Regions from separate parts of the Pseudoalteromonas sp. APC 3691 genome, predicted to be linked through region 3. Evidence: predicted binding sites of a transcription regulator. Region 3 holds the regulator's gene; each other region holds the start of a gene.

Region 1 (5,910 bases), on a different contig from region 3:
ATAACGGACCAAATGCGTTTAATGCATTTTGTGATGCTTTACGAGACGCTGGGTTTGCTGGGTTTGCTTGTAATTGCTCAATGTACGCTTGAGATTTTTCAGCCCAATCGCCAGGCAGTTCGTTATTAATACGACGCTTATATTCAGCTGCAAGCTCTGGGTATGCTTTTGCGTATGCTGCAAATTTTTCGTCCCAGCTTGATTCAAGCTGCTGACCTTTTTCTTTGCTATCCCATTGTGCGTAAATATCATCAGGAATTTCGAACGCATCGCCAGTCCAACCTAAGAATTCGCGAGACGCTTTAATTTCGTCATCACCTAGTGGTGCACCGTGACAATCGTGGCTACCAGATTTATTAGGTGAGCCGTAACCAATAATTGTTTTACAACAAATTAGTGATGGTTTATCGGTAACACTTTTAGCTTCTGCAATTGCAGCACTTATAGCATCGCTGTCGTGACCATCAACACCACTAATTACATGCCAACCGTATGCTTTAAAGCGAGCTGGCGTGTCATCTGTAAACCAACCTTCTACTTCACCATCGATTGAAATGCCGTTGTCATCCCAAAATGCAACAAGTTTACCCAGACCTAATGTGCCTGCAAGTGAACCAGCTTCATGAGAAATACCTTCCATAAGGCAGCCATCGCCCATAAATGCATAGGTAAAGTGATCAACAATATCGTGACCTTCGCGGTTAAACTGTGCAGCTAGCGCTTTTTCAGCAATTGCCATACCTACGGCATTTGTGATCCCTTGACCTAATGGACCCGTAGTAGTTTCGATTCCTGGTGCATAGCCATATTCAGGGTGACCTGGTGTTTTAGAATGCATTTGACGGAAGTTTTTAATTTCGTCCAGTGGTAAGTCGTAACCACTTAGGTGCAATAGAGAATAGATAAGCATTGAACCGTGGCCGTTTGAAAGAATAAATCTGTCACGGTCAGCCCACTCTGGATTTGTTGGGTTGTGTTTTAGATAATCGCGCCATAATACTTCTGCGATATCAGCCATGCCCATAGGGGCTCCAGGGTGACCAGATTTGGCCTTTTGTACTGCGTCCATTGACAAGACGCGAATAGCATTTGCAAGTTCTTTGCGAGATGGCATGAATTCTCCTACCTTTATGTGTATTTGCGCGGGTATTTATGTGTTTGTTTATGCACCCAAGTAACTTGGGTTTGTTTATATAGACCATTCTTACTTATTGTGGGGGCTGTGTGCAATTAAAAACCCTATAAAAGTGAGGCATTATGAATATTTTTTAAGACCAAAAAGTTATTAGTAATTTTATTTAGACGTCTAGGCGTAAAAACACTATGCAAGGTGTTTTGTTTTCGATAAAATACGCCCCTTAATTTTTTAGCGCTAATACCGACGTTTGTGAAGCGCAATATTTGTGAGCAGAAATACAATGGCAAAACATTTATTTACTTCTGAATCAGTTTCTGAAGGTCATCCGGATAAAATCGCCGATCAAATCTCTGATGCGGTACTTGATGCTATCCTAGAGCAAGATTCTCATGCCCGTGTTGCGTGCGAAACTTACGTAAAAACAGGTATGGTTATGGTTGGTGGTGAAATCACTACTAGCGCATGGGTTGATATTGAAGAAATTACACGTAAAACAGTACGTGAAATTGGCTACACGCACTCAGACATGGGTTTCGATGCTGATTCATGTGCAATTTTAAACACTATTGGTAAACAGTCTCCTGACATTAACCAAGGTGTTGACCGTACTAGCCCAGAAGAACAAGGTGCTGGCGACCAAGGTCTTATGTTTGGTTACGCATGTAACGAAACAGAAGTGCTAATGCCTGCGCCAATTACTTACTCACACCGTTTAGTACAGCGCCAAGCGCAAGTACGTAAAAGCGGCGAGCTTAACTGGTTACGTCCAGATGCAAAATCTCAAGTTACTTTTGCATACGAAAATGGTAAGCCAGTAGGTATTGATGCTGTTGTACTTTCTACTCAGCACAGCGAAGACATTTCGCAAAAAGATTTAGTAGAAGCGGTGATGGAGACTATCATCAAGCCGGTACTTCCTGCAGAGCTTATTACAAGCGCGACTAAATTTTTCATTAACCCAACGGGTCGCTTTGTAATTGGCGGACCAATGGGCGATTGTGGTTTAACAGGTCGTAAAATCATCGTTGATACATACGGTGGTATGGCTCGTCACGGTGGTGGTGCTTTCTCTGGTAAAGATCCATCAAAAGTTGACCGCTCAGCTGCATACGCTGCACGTTACGTTGCTAAAAACGTAGTTGCGGCTGGCCTTGCTGATAAATGTGAATTACAAGTTTCTTACGCAATCGGTGTTGCAGAGCCTACATCTATCAGCGTTGAAACATTTGGTACAAGCAAGCTAGAAGAAAGCCGTTTAATCGAGCTTATTCGTGAACACTTTGACCTACGCCCTTACGGCTTAATTCAAATGCTTGATTTAGAGCGCCCTATCTACCTGCCTACAGCGGCTTACGGCCACTTTGGTCGTGACGAATTCCCTTGGGAACGTACAGATAAAGCAGACGCACTTCGCGCAGCTGCTGGCCTTTGATTGGCTAAGTAAATATAAAAAAAGCGCCAATTGGCGCTTTTTTTATATGTAAACTAATTGAGCAAAAGCAGCTTTAAAAGCTACTTTTAAATCTATTAATCCATTCCTTTAGTAAGTAACTGCCACGCTGTAGCCATATACTTATTATAAGCTTGCTCTGTTGCTACATCAATTGGTTCAAAAGGCTGCGGCTTAAGTGGTACTAAGTTAATCCGATCCTCTGGTTGAACTTTTTGATACTCATACATTGACGAAAAATCACCACGCCAAAGCTGTTCTGGTTTACGCACAGTTTGAAAACCAAATACAGTACGATCTTTAGGTTGATTTAATAGCGACTGGCCCATGCTATAAAATGTCGTATTTTGCGGTGCTATTAAGTTTAATAATGTAGGTGCAATATCCATATGGCTCGCTAATTGATCGCTCGATACCCAGTTTGGATTTACACCTTTACCATAAATAACAAGCGGTACATGTGTTAGTTCATATAGATCAGGGCGATGATGTAAATAACGGCGACTATAGTGATCACCTGTAATTACAAATAATGCATCTGGGTAGCGCTGCTCCATTTTACGAACAAATTGACCAAGCATTTTATCGGCATACCATAAATGCCCTAATACGTAAGGGTCTAATAAGTCATCATCTAAAGCTTGAATTTCCTTTGGATAGTCAGCAACTGATTTTAAAGGATACCCATACTTATCTAAATCTAAGTTAAATGGCCCGTGATAACTCCCACTCATGATTAAGTTAAAACTTTTTTCATCTGTTTTAGTATCGACTAAATCAAATAACTGACCATCATCAATTCCCCACACACCAGCACTTCCTTTACCTCCAGTGTCTGCAGCCGAAAATACTTTATCAGCTCCTTGTGAAAGCACATATTCGCCTATATTTTGCCATGACAGCAAGCCGCCATAATAAAATCGACTTTGATAACCTAGTTGCTCAAGTTGATTAAATATTGATAACTTACTCGCTGGTTTTTGTGGTCCAATACGGCTCATGTTAACGCCCGAAAACGCTATACCAGACATAAGGCTAGATAGCGAATTCATAGTACTGCTTGCTGCAGGTAATACATTATTTAAATATATACCTTTACTAGCTAAATTACGTAGTTCATTAGTTAAATTGAGCGATGTATATTTTTGCTGAAACGGCCAAGCATCATAACTTTCCATAACAATAAAAAACACTTGTGAAGGTGCCGCTAACATTGGCGCACTGGTTTTTTTCTCAAGCGTCGCTAAAGGGTTATCTATGTCAGGTGCATTTTTTCGTAAGTAAGGATTGTGACCATTTAAACCAAAACTTTGTAAATCATTATAATCTTTAATGGCATATATAAAGCTTCGAAACGGGTTTATTACAAGATTATTTACAAAAGCATCTGTCGTTACTGCTGACCATTTTCGAGAAGCAGGACGAGTTTCAAATGATCCTCTTATTGCACAAACAAATAAAACAATAATCAATGCAACTAAAATCGTACGCTTTAATATATTCGTGGTGAAAAGATGATTGATAGCACTATAGCTTTTCCTATCAACTAGTTTATTTATTTTAAATGCTATCGCTAATAAAATAACTAAACTAAGCAGGCTCCCCCACGGTTTATATTGCTCGATTACAGTTAATGCAATAGCTTGTTGATCGTCATTTAGCCCTTCAAACATAAAAAAGTTAAACTGGCTTCCATATTCAGCAATGTAAGTAATACTCGTTATACATAGTATTGTTGACGTAATGAAAAATATTCGGCTTGTATATATACGTGCTTTTCTAACCCATTGTCCTAAACGCAGAGGCTGTAAAATACAGTTTAAAATAAAAACAATACTAAAACAGACTCCCGTCGCGGCAGAATCAAATGCTAGACCCGCTTTTAATGTCGCGATTATTGAATCAATATCTAGTTCGGAAGTAATACGATCACTAAAATGAATTAAAAAGAAAATCCGAAAACCCATAAAAAGTAGTACACCAGCAAACCAAAGAGTAGCGATACGTCCGCTTTCTTTTACAAATTCTAGCCAGCGACTAGATGGAAGTGTGTGTGTGTTTAGCAAAATCCTGTACCTAATATATTATACCCCTAGGAAAACAATTTTACTTGTTTAAGCTACTTCAACAAGGAAATAGCTGTAATCACTTGTAATTAAAGAAAAAATTTTACATATAAAATATTCCATTCACATTTAATTGCAAGTAATGGAATATTCTATTGAAATACTAATCAACTTTTTCTATAAGTAATCTTTTGGGAAATAGATACGTTTAACAATTTTATTTTACATAGAGATACATTTATAAAGGGGTTCGGTTTATACTCGCTTCATTATAAAGCTTTAGGGATAGTTAAATGGCCGATAACTTTCGCGTTATATTTGCAGGACTTGCCGATAGCGTTGACATAAAAACAGCATGTACAAATTTAGCTACAAAATTAAAAACGTCAGATGAAAAAGTAGCTCTTTTTTTTAAAGGTAAGCCACTGTTTGCGCCAAGTAATAAAGACAAAGCATTAAAACAAGCTAAGTTACTAGCAAGCTTAGGCATTAAAAGTAAGCTTCAAGCTGTTTCAAACGCTATTCAAAATAGCTCTGCCCCTGCTGCAAACAACCAACGTGATGAACGTATTTTTGATGCACTCGATTACATCACTAGCAGCTTAATTCACCTTGAAGAAAAGTTAGACGAGCTAGAGCAACGCCTTCCTGAAGCTCAATTAAAAGCACCAGACGAAAATGTTGACGAATGGCAAGATGACGACCTAATGCTAGATGAGAATTTAGCGCCTCCTAAAAAACGCAGTAACTTACTTTTATATTCATTGATTGCAACTGCCACCATTTTGCTAGTAGTACTGGCTGTTTTTTTAATTTTTCCCGATTTATTCTCTTTTTAAGAATGGCTAATTAATTTAATGAGTAATAAACGCGCAAAAATAAGAGAAGAAATTCGTAACACCCGTAAAAACTTGTCAAATAATCAGCAAATAATTGCTGCGCAATCGCTAAAAATGAATTTTATTCAACATTTAAAAAGCGAAAAAACAACGAATTCAAAGCATATTGCCATTTACTTAAGTAACGATGGGGAGTTAGACACTTCATTGTTAATTAAAGAATTATGGAGTTTAAACCATACCGTTTACCTACCTATAATACACCCATTCAATGGCGCTAATTTACTCTTTCAGCGCTATGAGAAAAACTCACCCATGAGAGCAAATCGCTATGGTATCTTGGAGCCTAAGCTGAACTGCTCTCAAATATGCCCATTACCAGTGCTTGATTACCTCCTTATGCCATTAGTTGCATTT
Region 2 (5,910 bases), on a different contig from region 3:
CCATACCCGCTTTTATGGCGTGATATAAAAACACCGAGTGAATGGCTTCACGTACGGGGTTATTACCTCTAAACGAAAACGATACATTTGATACACCGCCCGACACTTTACAGTGCGGCAAATTTTGCTTAATGCGGCGTGTACCTTCAATAAATTCTACGGCGTAGTTGTCGTGCTCTTCTATCCCTGTGGCTACGGCAAATATATTAGGGTCGAAAATAATATCTTCTGGCGCAAAGCCAATGTCTTCTACCAATATTTTATAACTGCGCGCACATATTGCGAACTTACGGTCTGCCGTGTCGGCTTGCCCGTCGGTATCAAACGCCATTACAACAGCGGCTGCACCAAAGCGTTTTATTATTTTAGCTTGGCGAATAAACGGCTCTTCGCCCTCTTTTAACGATATTGAGTTAACAATTGCCTTGCCTTGAATACACTTTAAGCCGGCTTCTATTACTTCCCACTTTGAGGAGTCGACCATAATTGGTACGCGTGAAATATCAGGCTCTGAGGCTATTAAGTTTAAAAACTTAACCATGGCGGCTTTTGAATCCAACATGGCTTCGTCCATGTTTATATCAATAACCTGTGCGCCGTTTTCTACTTGTTCACGTGCAACTGTTAACGCTGCTTCAAAATCTTCTTCCATGATTAGGCGTTTAAACATAGCCGAACCAGTTACATTGGTACGCTCACCAACATTGGTAAATACTGCTATTTGTTGGGTCATGTTGGCTCCTTAATTTAAGTTACAGGCTTCAAGGCCTGATAAACGCATGCGTACTTCAAGCTCTGGCAATTGGCGTGGTTTAACGCCCGCTAGACCTTTTGCAAAAGCACGAATATGCGCAGGCGTGGTGCCACAACATCCACCTACTATATTAATAAAGCCCGATTTACCCCAATCGATAATTTCGGCTGCCATTTCAGGCGCTTCTAAGTCGTATTCACCAAACTCATTAGGCAAGCCCGCATTAGGGTGTACCGATGTAAAGGTTTCGCACACGCGCGAAAGCTCTTCTACATATTGGCGCAGTAAATCAGGGCCAAGCGCGCAGTTTAAACCAATCGAAATAGGCTTAATATGGCGAATAGAGTTATAAAATGCTTCGGTTGTTTGCCCAGAAAGCGTACGGCCAGAAGCGTCAGTAATAGTGCCCGAGATCATAACTGGTAATGTGCGCCCTGCTTGTTCAAAGGCTTCTTCTACACCAAACGAGGCGGCTTTTGCATTAAGCGTGTCGAATATAGTTTCGATTAGTATTAAATCGGCGCCGCCTTCCATTAATGCAAGGGTAGACTCTACATACGCAGTAACTAGCTTATCAAAAGTAACGTTTCGGTAACCCGGATCGTTTACGTCTGGCGAAATTGAACACGTTTTAGATGTCGGCCCTAAAACACCGGCTACATAGCGCGGTTTTTCTGGCGTTTTAGCCGTAAATTCATCGCAAATTGCGCGTGCTAATTTAGCCGACTCTAGGTTTATTTCACGGCTTAGGTTTGCCATGTCGTAATCTTCCATCGAAATAGTGGTCGAGTTAAACGTGTTGGTTTCGATAATATCGGCGCCCGCTGATAAAAAACCACGATGAATATCAGTGATTAAGTCGGGCTTGGTTAGGCTTAATAAATCGTTATTACCTTTAATTAATACATGCCAGTCTTTAAAACGCTCTCCGCGATAGTCTTCTTCTTCTAGCTTATGATCTTGGATCATGGTGCCCATTGCGCCATCTAAAATTAAAATGCGTTCTTTTAATGCGGCACTTATTTCGGCTTGCTTATTATTTGTAGGCGCGTTATTCGGCATAGTTGTTAGTCCTCACGTCTTGGCTAACTAAATTAATATCATACGGTGTGGTTTGGTACACGTAGTAATTTAACCAGTTCGAAAAAAGTAAAAAAGCATGGCTTTGCCACGTTTTTGAAGGTTGTTTGGTTGCATCGTCATCCGGAAAGTAATTTTCGGGTTTTGGTGCATTAGGGCTTTTTTTACAATCGCGCTCGTATTCTGCTTTTAGCGAGTCGGCGTCGTACTCTGGGTGGCCGGTTATAAACACTTGGCTACCCGATTTATTTTTAAGTAAGTAAGCCCCTACTCGCTCAGAACCTGCCAGTACAACTAGCTCATCACAGGCGTTTATTTTATTTATATCAATGTGGCCGTAGCGTGAGTGCGGTACCAAAAAGGTGTCGTCGAATCCGCGAGTCAGTGCACCGTGATCAAAATAACATTGGTGGGTAAATACGCCACACAGTTTATCGTCTTTTAAATCGCGCTTTAAATTGTAACGGTGATATAACGCTGCATGTGCTGCCCAACACGAAAATAACGTAGAGGTAACGTGTTGCTCAGCCCAATCAATAATGACTTTTAGCTCATCCCAATACGCTACATCGTCGTATTCTAAATGGGCAAGTGGCGCGCCAGTTACAATTAACGCATCGTAATTGTTGTCTTTAACCTCAGAAAAATAACGATAAAAGGTATCAAGGTGCTCTTCTGAATTACTGCTACTGCGGTGAGTGTCGAGGCGCAGTAGCTCTACGTTAACTTGCAAAGGCGAGTTGGCAAGCAAACGAATAAACTGAACTTCGGTTTCTACTTTATTAGGCATTAAGTTTAAAATAGCCAAACGCATTGGGCGTATTTCTTGCGTTTTTGCACGTGTTTTTGGCATTACAAATACGTTTTCTTGACGTAAACGTGCAATTGCCGGCAACTCGTCTTTTACTGTAATTGGCATATTTTTACTCCTGCTCATAAAAACCGAAAGTTAATTATGAACTGAAAGTAAAAAATATCAACCTCTAGATGTATAGATGTCTAAATGAAATTTATTCATGATTTTTTTAAGATTTACTAAAAGTTATAGATGAGAGGGAATGCATTTATATTGAAGTACTTTGTTTTAGTGAATTGAAATAGCGCTACTAAAATCAGTAGCGCTATTATAATTAAAAACGATAATTTACAGATAAATTAAGAGCGTAAATATCGCCTTCATTTGTATCAAAATATTGGTATTCAGCACTTACTTGCCAGCGTTGAGTTAGCCTAAAGTCAATGCCGGTTCCGTACGTTACGCCGCCTTCATCGTAGTTTTGCTCAGTTATTAGCGTAGAATTTGTATCTGTACCAGTTATTGATTCTGCAAGGTTTTTTAAGCGCCTTCATTGTAACTTAATTTATTTCTACCATAGCCACCAAATAAAAACATATCAGCTCGAGATGAAATTGGATAATTAGCTTTTACAAATATACTTGTTTGCAAATCAAGGCTTGAATCGATTTCGCTCTTAATGAATTCTGAACTCAGCGAACCGTCCTGTGGGTTCTGAGTGTAAACAATTCCGTTTAGAGGCGTTGACTCATCATTTAACCCAAAACCTATACGCCCTTCTAATGCAAAGTAACGCGAAAACTGATATCCAAACCGGCCGTAAAGCGTTGTAAACTGTATGCTATCACTCTCGTATACATCAATTTGCGTAGACCCTATCCCTATTCCTTGGTAATAACCATTTACGTGGAGTATGTCTGCTTGGCTCGAAAATGAGTATAAACCTAAAAGTAATGCCCCTAACCTTGTAACTATTTTCATGTTCATTCCTTTAAACCTTTGTAATATTTAATAATGTGATGTTTAACAATAAACTAAGTGTGGCCTGCCTATATAACTTGCTTATACTTTACAGCTTGTAAATATACTGTACCACTTTTGTTAAAAATGAAATGTATTTGAACAATATAAAACAATAGATTACAGAATTTTACACAATAGAAATCCTGTAATAGTAGTGTTTTTAACGAGCAATCAAAACAAAGTACCGCTTAGGTAAGTGTATTGTTCTATACAGCATTCGTTGACTGTTTCACCCGTCAGCCACTACAATACAACATTGAAATTTTTATTATTATTTGAAGGCTTTCCTCCATGGTTTTACCTGATAAATTTATATTCTCGATGAGTCGAGTATCTAAGGTTGTGCCACCTAAGCGCACTATCTTAAAAGATATTTCGTTGCACTTTTTTCCTGGCGCTAAAATTGGTGTGCTTGGTTTAAACGGTTCTGGTAAATCTACGTTACTGCGTATTATGGCCGGTGTTGACCAAGATTTTGAAGGTGATGCACATCCTCAGCCTGGTACTAAAATTGGTTATTTACCGCAAGAACCTGTTTTAGACGAAAGTAAAACAGTACGTGAAACTGTTGAAGAAGCTGTTGGCGAAGTTAAACATGCACTTAAACGTCTTGACGAAGTGTATAACGAATACGCCATGGAAGACGCTGACTTTGACGCACTTGCAAAAGAGCAAGGCGAGCTTGAAGCTGTTATTCAGGCGCACGATGGTCATAACATCGACAACGTTTTAGAACGCGCAGCTGATGCACTTCGCCTGCCAGAGTGGGATGCTAAAATTGAGCACCTTTCAGGTGGTGAGCGTCGCCGTGTTGCTATATGTCGATTATTACTTGAAAAACCAGACATGCTTATCCTTGATGAACCTACTAACCACTTGGATGCTGAGTCGGTTGCATGGTTAGAGCGCTTCTTACACGATTACGAAGGCACTGTTGTGGCTGTAACGCATGACCGTTACTTCCTTGATAATGTAGCTGGTTGGATATTAGAGCTTGACCGTGGTGAAGGTATTCCATGGGAAGGTAACTACTCTTCTTGGCTTGAACAAAAAGATGCGCGCTTACAGCAAGAACAAAAATCTGAAAAAGCACGTCAAAAATCAATTGCGCAAGAACTTGAATGGGTTCGTTCAAACCCTAAAGGCCGCCAAGCTAAGTCAAAAGCACGTATGGCTCAGTTTACTGAAATGCAGCAGTCTGATTACCAAAAACGTAACGAAACTAACGAGATGTTTATTCCACCTGGTCCGCGTTTAGGTGACCAAGTACTTGAAGTAACTAATCTTCGTAAGAGTTTTGGCGATCGCGTTTTAATTGATGACTTAAGCTTTAGCATGCCAAAAGGTGCCATTGTGGGCATTATTGGCGCGAATGGCGCGGGTAAATCAACGCTGTTTAAAATGATAAGCGGTGAGCAAACGCAAGACAGCGGTAGCATCAGTGTTGGCGAAACAGTACACCTAGCTACTGTTGATCAGTTCCGCGACGGTATGGACGAAAGCAAAACTGTTTTCCAAGAAATATCAGACGGACAAGACGTACTGAAAATTGGTAACTTTGAGTTCCCAAGCCGTGCGTATGTAAGTCGCTTTAACTTTAAAGGTAACGATCAGCAAAAGTTTGTTAAAGACCTATCAGGTGGTGAGCGTAACCGTTTACACCTTGCTAAGTTATTAAAAGCTGGCGGCAATGTGTTACTACTCGATGAGCCAACCAATGACTTGGACGTTGAAACACTACGTGCACTGGAGAACGCTATTTTAGAGTTCCCAGGTTGTGTAATGTGTATCTCGCATGACCGTTGGTTCCTTGACCGTATTGCTACACATATTTTAGATTACCGTGATGAAGGTCAAATTAACTTCTTTGATGGTAACTACACTGAATATGAAGAGTGGCTTAAAAAGACCCTAGGCGCTGAGGCAACTCAACCTAAACGTATTAAATACAAAAAAATTGGCTAAAAATATTGGTTAATTTTATGTTTGTATAACTTAAGCCCTGCACTTTGCAGGGCTTTTTTATGCCACCAGCATTACAGGAGCACATCTTGCTAGCATGTAGAGAATTACCCGCTATGCTTAATTTATTATAAAAAACAGTAAGGCTAAATTAGGTTATGCAAAATCGTCGACAGTTTTCTCGTGTGCTATTTTCAACTAACGCTCTGTTATGTTTTGATAGCCAACAGTATCCGTGTAAATTACTCGATCTATCGTTACATGGCGCGTTGGTTACTAATTGTGATGCATTTAT
Region 3 (5,910 bases):
GTCTGGCTCTGTGAATCCCATTTTCTGAGCTTCCAGTAGCAACTCAGAAAATGGCCTTGTTCCATCATATTTACTGCATAGCCACGAAAGCGTGCCTGAGAAAACACCTTCTATACGTGTTATTTTATCGCCACTATTTTGCAAATCAGCCAAAGCAAAGTTAATAGGTAAGCCAGCGCCTACACTGGTGTTATATCGCCAATGTAAATTACGTTCTGTAATATTACTACGAAGTGCTTTATACCAAGTAGTCGGTGCTGTTCCAGCGTATTTATTAGCACTAATCAAATGACAGTTTCTATCTACAAAGTCTGGATATAACAAGCTAAATTGTTCACTTGCGGTAATATCAATTACAATTTTATGCTCGTAATCGAGCTCATTTATAGCATTCAGTAAATCTGCAGATTGATAGCTATTTGCCTCATGCTGCCATTGAGTTTTCCATTGCTGTGTATTAATACCACTTGCATTAAACAGCATTTTTTTAGAGCGAATTAGACCGACTAATTTAATACTAAAGTCATCCGATAAACGCTCAAATTGTGCCGATAACTGTTTAATGAAAACGTCGCCAACGTTACCAAGCCCCGCAACTATAATTGCGATTTCTTGGCCTTTATTAATTAGCTTATCGTGTAAGTCACTTTGTATATCACTATCTATAAATTGATCGGTAAGCAATAAAGCATAGCCAGTATCTTGATGGACAAAACGAGGTTTTATGCTGTGGAGTTTTAATAAATCTAATGCTTGTAAGCTTAATGTATTAACGTCTTGCTCAGGCGCTACAATTGCACAACCGTTTAAATTTGACTCGCTAATATTTGCCCTACCCGCAAAATAATTAATAACCAGATAAGTTTGTGCTGCAGGTACTACTAAATACACTTCACCATTATGGTTAAAGTGATGAAGGCTATGCTGAATAAGCTGACTAACACTTGCAACCTCGCCTTCACTTAATCCTTCAACCATTAATAGGTCAACATTTTGCAACGTGGTTATAAAGCGCTTTTTCTTCGCTGAACCTTCTTTTACTATATCTGTTGGACTTGCTTGTACGTCAAAACTACTGCGAACAGCTAGCTTAATATCTGTGTTTTTAAGAGGCGATAGTGTTTTTGCATGTAATACAGGGTTACCCAAACGAGCTAATAAATTAGCCTGCCCACGGCAAATTTTGCCGTATTTAATCGCTTTTTGTACCTTGCGAGGATCAGTGCTATACACCCCCTGTGTATCAGTCCAAATACATACTTGCTTAGCATTGCAATAATTTGCAAGTAGTGTTGCACTGTAGTCACTCCCATTTCGGCCAAGTGTTACAGTCTCGCCTTTGATATCTGCGGCAATAAACCCAGTAACAACATTTATTTTATTAGGCAAAATTAACTGCCCACATTGCTGCGCATTTTGCGCATGCATTAATTCGCCATCATTTAAGATAAAAAGAGTACGTGCATCTTGAGCGCATGCCTCAATATTTAGCTGCTGTAAATAAGTAGCGAGTAAACGTGCTGACCACAGTTCGCCATGTGCAAGTAATGCAGCCTCTTTTAGCTGCTCAGCTTGAGCAAGTTCTGCAATATAGCTAAGTTCGATACTTAGTGTTTTAAGTGCACTTCGTTTTAAATCGGCTTCTAATAGCTGCTCTATTAAATCACTTTGATGGTTATTTAACTGCAGTAAAATATCAGCGACAGCTTGCGTGTCTTGCTGCTGATAACTTTGCCACAACGACACAAGTGTATCTGTAGTTTTACCTGCAGCAGACACCACAACACAGTCGCCCGTCTGAGTATGCCCAATAATTATTTTAGCTACGCTTTGATAGCGCTCACTAGAGCTTAAGCTTGAACCACCAAATTTATGTACACAATTGACCATATTAATCACCAAAGCGCCGGACGGGCTGCACTTAATTTAACGTTACCACCAGGAGTGCCTGCTCCTTTGCCTACACGGCCAACATTTTTATTTTGCCCTGGTTTTACAAGTTCAAACACTCGTTCAAAATCAGCGACTAAATCGTGTATATCTTCAATACCTACCGAAATACGAATAAGCGTATCGCCCACACCCGCCTCTAAACGTGCTGTTGCCTCCATACCTGCGTGCGTCATAGTTGCAGGGTGACAAATTAAGCTCTCTACGCCACCTAATGACTCAGCTAAACTAAACGTTTTAAGGCTAGTTAAAAATGCCGCAGCGTCGTTTATATCGCCTTTAATATCAAAACTAACCATGCCACCAAAACCAAGTTGCTGTGCTTTAGCCAGCTCATGTTGAGGATGTGACTCAAGACCTGGGTAGTAAACTTGGCTTACATATTCAGAGCTTTCAAGGTACTTAGCTATTGCCAGTGCATTTTCTTGATGCTGCCTTAGGCGCACATTTAAAGTACGTAAACCACGAAGCGTTAAATAGCTATCAAAAGGCGCACCCGTAATACCAATGTTATTAGCCCACCAAGCAAGCTCATCGCCTAACTCTTGTGTTGCGGCAATAACAGCGCCGCCTACTACATCTGAGTGTCCGTTAATGTATTTAGTGGTTGAATGCACCACAATATCTACACCAAATTTAATAGGGTTTTGTAAAGCCGGCGACAAAAACGTGTTATCTGCGGCAACCAAAGCTCCGCATTGCTTAGCCACATCGGTAACCGCTTTAATATCTGTTAAACGAAGTACTGGGTTACTTGGGGTTTCTATCCAAATAAGCTTAGGTTTAATTACTAAAATTTGTTGAAGGCTTTCTTCTTTTGTTAAATCTAATATTTTGAGCTTTAGTAGCCCGCGTTTTTGTAAAGATGTAAATAAACGATAGCTGCCACCATAACAATCATGCGGAATTACTAACGTATCGTCACTATTAAGTAGCTGAGTAGCTAAATGCACGGCAGCCATGCCTGTAGCTGAAATTATGCCACGAGCGCCACCTTCAAGCTTAGCAAGCGTCTCAGCTAAAATATCACGATTAGGATTACCGCTACGACCATAATCATACTCACGCTTAGTATCAAAGTCGGCAAACGAATAAGTAGTCGATAAATAAATTGGCGGTACCACCGCACCATGATGTTTATCAGCATCAACGCCGTTACGTACAGCAATGGTCGCTTTGTTTTTTTCGCTCATATTCGTCACCTGATTAACTTGGATGTTTAGACGTCTAAAAGAGTAAGTTATCCGTTTTGATAAGTCAAAGTATTTTAAAGCTCTAGATGGCTAAAAATAGAAAGGGCCTCTGCGAATAACACATTTTAGCTCACAAAAGTGTGTTTATCTTTACACCTACAATAGGCTTATTAAGATAGATCTGTATCTATTATTTGACTATCTTTTTTAAATCGATAGAATTTCACGCATATTTACACGCTTTTTATACCGTGTGAGAAATTAATAATCTGAGGCAACGATACATCTTATGGCTAAATGGAATGGTGAGTATATTCACCCATACGCAGAACACGGTAAAAAATCAGAGCAAGTTAAAAAGATCACCGTTTCGATCCCGCTAAATGTATTAAAGGTATTAACTGACGAACGTACACGTCGTCAAATCAATAACCTTCGCCATGCTACAAATAGTGAATTGCTATGTGAGGCATTTTTGCATGCTTTTACTGGCCAACCTTTACCAAATGACGATGACTTACGTAAAGATAACGCCGAAAAAGTGCCAGAAGAAGTTAAAAAAATAATGCAAGAAATGGGTCTAGAAGTACCCGTTTTAAACGAAGAATAAATATTACAAAGACAAAAAAACCTCAGTAATTATTGAGGTTTTTTTATGTCTAAATTTTATTGCATAGCTCTACTGTATAGATTTACTGCATATAGTTTTCAGGTAGCTCAATTTGTGCAACACCTGACTCAATAGCAGCAAGTGCAACAGCTCTTGCTATACGCGGCAGTAAACGTGGATCCATTGGTTTTGGAATAATATACTGCGCACCAAATTCTAGTTTATCTACACCAGCGGCTTTTAAAACTTCTGCAGGTACTGGCTCTTTGGCAATACTTCGAATAGCATCTACTGCAGCAATTTTCATTTCATCGTTAATAGCGCTTGCACGTACATCAAGTGCACCACGGAAAATAAACGGGAAACATAAAACATTATTAACTTGGTTAGGGTAATCAGAGCGTCCTGTTGCCATGATTAAATCGTTGCGTGCGCCGTGCGCAAGTGCAGGATCAATCTCAGGATCTGGATTTGAACATGCAAACACAACTGGTTTTGCAGCCATTAGCTTTAAATCTTCAGCCGCTAATAAGTTAGGGCCAGAAACACCCACAAATACATCTGCATCTGCAATTACATCTTGCAATGTACGCTTATCGGTATTGTTAGCAAAAAGCTGTTTATATTCATTTAAGTCATCGCGGCGGGTATGAATAACACCTTTGCGGTCAAGCATATAAATGTGTTCACGCAGTGCACCACACTTAATTAACAGCTCCATACACGCAACAGCGGCAGCGCCTGCACCTAAACATACAATAATTGCATCTTCAATTGACTTACCTTGTACTTCTAGCGCATTTAACATACCAGCAGCCGTTACAATGGCAGTACCGTGTTGATCGTCATGAAAAACAGGGATGCTACAACGCTCTATTAATGCTTTTTCTATTTCAAAACACTCTGGTGCTTTAATATCTTCAAGGTTAATACCACCGAATGTGTCGGCAATATTGGCAACCGTATTAATAAAGTCTTCTGTTGTTTTGTGCTTAACTTCAATATCGATAGAATCAAGCCCTGCAAAACGTTTAAACAATAACGCTTTACCTTCCATTACGGGCTTAGACGCTAAAGGACCTAAATTACCAAGGCCTAGAATTGCAGTACCATTAGTAATAACCGCAACCATGTTACCTTTACCAGTATATTTATAAGCATTTGCAGGATCTGCAGCTATTTCACGTACAGGTTCGGCAACACCTGGGCTATACGCAAGTGCAAGATCATGAGCCGTTTCAGCTGGTTTTGTAAGCTCAATGCTAATTTTACCTGGTACGGGATGTGAGTGGTAATGTAGTGCTTGTTCACGAAAGTCAGACATAACGCGATGGTATCCTGCAATTTAAGTTAAAGTGAGAGATGGAGTCTTGGGGTACGATACCCTTATTATTTTTAAATTCCAAGCAATATCAGGTCTATCCTGTTATATGCTATATCCTTTAATTTTAAGAGGTTTTTCAGTAACTTTGCAGGATTATATCGACATTTAATAAATAAAAATTCACCTAAAAAGTAAGTTTTAAGGTGCTTTTATGTCTATCAAAATCTTATAAAACGTATACTTAAAGTATCAGCATAAACTTAGAATAACAGCCTACTACCTTACTTTAAAAACAGATAAGCCCACGTTAGCTACTTTTATCAACCTAGTTAAAAATTGTACTATTTAAAATATAGAGAATATCTATCGATTTGTCTGTAAAGGATTATGCATACTCAGAATAAGAATAGGAAATAGTTATGCAAAAGGAGGGGATAGTTAAAATCAACGAAATAATACCAATCTGCTTATATATGGGGTCTATTTAAAGTTAAGAAAATTACGCTAGAACTAGGCAAAAATTTTTGTATCTAGTTGTTCTAAATAAAAAAATTTTAACGACGTTATAGTGCAATTTAATTCGTTAAATTGCTTAAAGATTTATGTAGGTTAGTTTAAGATAATAAATAACAAATTTTAGGCACAAAAAAAGCACCCTAAGGTGCTTTTTTTAACTAAACAGCAATAATTACTTCTTGCTGGCAAGTGCACCGAAGCGCTTGTTGAAGCGATCAACACGTCCGCCAGTGTCTAAAACTTTTTGCTTACCAGTGTAAAACGGGTGACACGCAGAACATACGTCTAAGTGAATGTCTTTACAAAGAGTTGAGCTA

Evidence for each region. Region 3 encodes MetJ, which represses methionine synthesis genes. Its sites were predicted from a motif close to TAGACGTCTAGACGTCTA; they were not measured.
Region 1: metK (methionine adenosyltransferase) is a predicted target of MetJ. The motif match lies at 1,300-1,317, and genes of this name have one in related genera.
Region 2: metA (homoserine O-succinyltransferase) is a predicted target of MetJ. The motif match lies at 2,819-2,836, and genes of this name have one in related genera.

Annotation. Positions count from the first base shown of each region.
Region 1 is NZ_JASDCB010000037.1:15,418-21,327, forward strand. It holds gene tkt (transketolase) at 1-1,114, opposite strand, end outside; gene metK (methionine adenosyltransferase) at 1,419-2,570, shown strand; gene QL998_RS12640 (alkaline phosphatase family protein) at 2,666-4,654, opposite strand; gene QL998_RS12645 (hypothetical protein) at 4,948-5,493, shown strand; gene QL998_RS12650 (5-formyltetrahydrofolate cyclo-ligase) at 5,512-5,910, shown strand, end outside.
Region 2 is NZ_JASDCB010000019.1:16,043-21,952, forward strand. It holds gene metH (methionine synthase) at 1-733, opposite strand, end outside; gene QL998_RS08290 (homocysteine S-methyltransferase family protein) at 743-1,816, opposite strand; gene metA (homoserine O-succinyltransferase) at 1,806-2,753, opposite strand; gene QL998_RS08300 (outer membrane beta-barrel protein) at 2,965-3,153, opposite strand; gene QL998_RS08305 (outer membrane beta-barrel protein) at 3,171-3,611, opposite strand; gene ettA (energy-dependent translational throttle protein EttA) at 3,945-5,618, shown strand; gene QL998_RS08315 (PilZ domain-containing protein) at 5,774-5,910, shown strand, end outside.
Region 3 is NZ_JASDCB010000034.1:25,618-31,527, reverse strand. It holds gene metL (bifunctional aspartate kinase/homoserine dehydrogenase II) at 1-1,890, opposite strand, end outside; gene metB (cystathionine gamma-synthase) at 1,896-3,143, opposite strand; gene metJ (met regulon transcriptional regulator MetJ) at 3,433-3,753, shown strand; gene QL998_RS12110 (malic enzyme-like NAD(P)-binding protein) at 3,836-5,077, opposite strand; gene rpmE (50S ribosomal protein L31) at 5,766-5,910, opposite strand, start outside.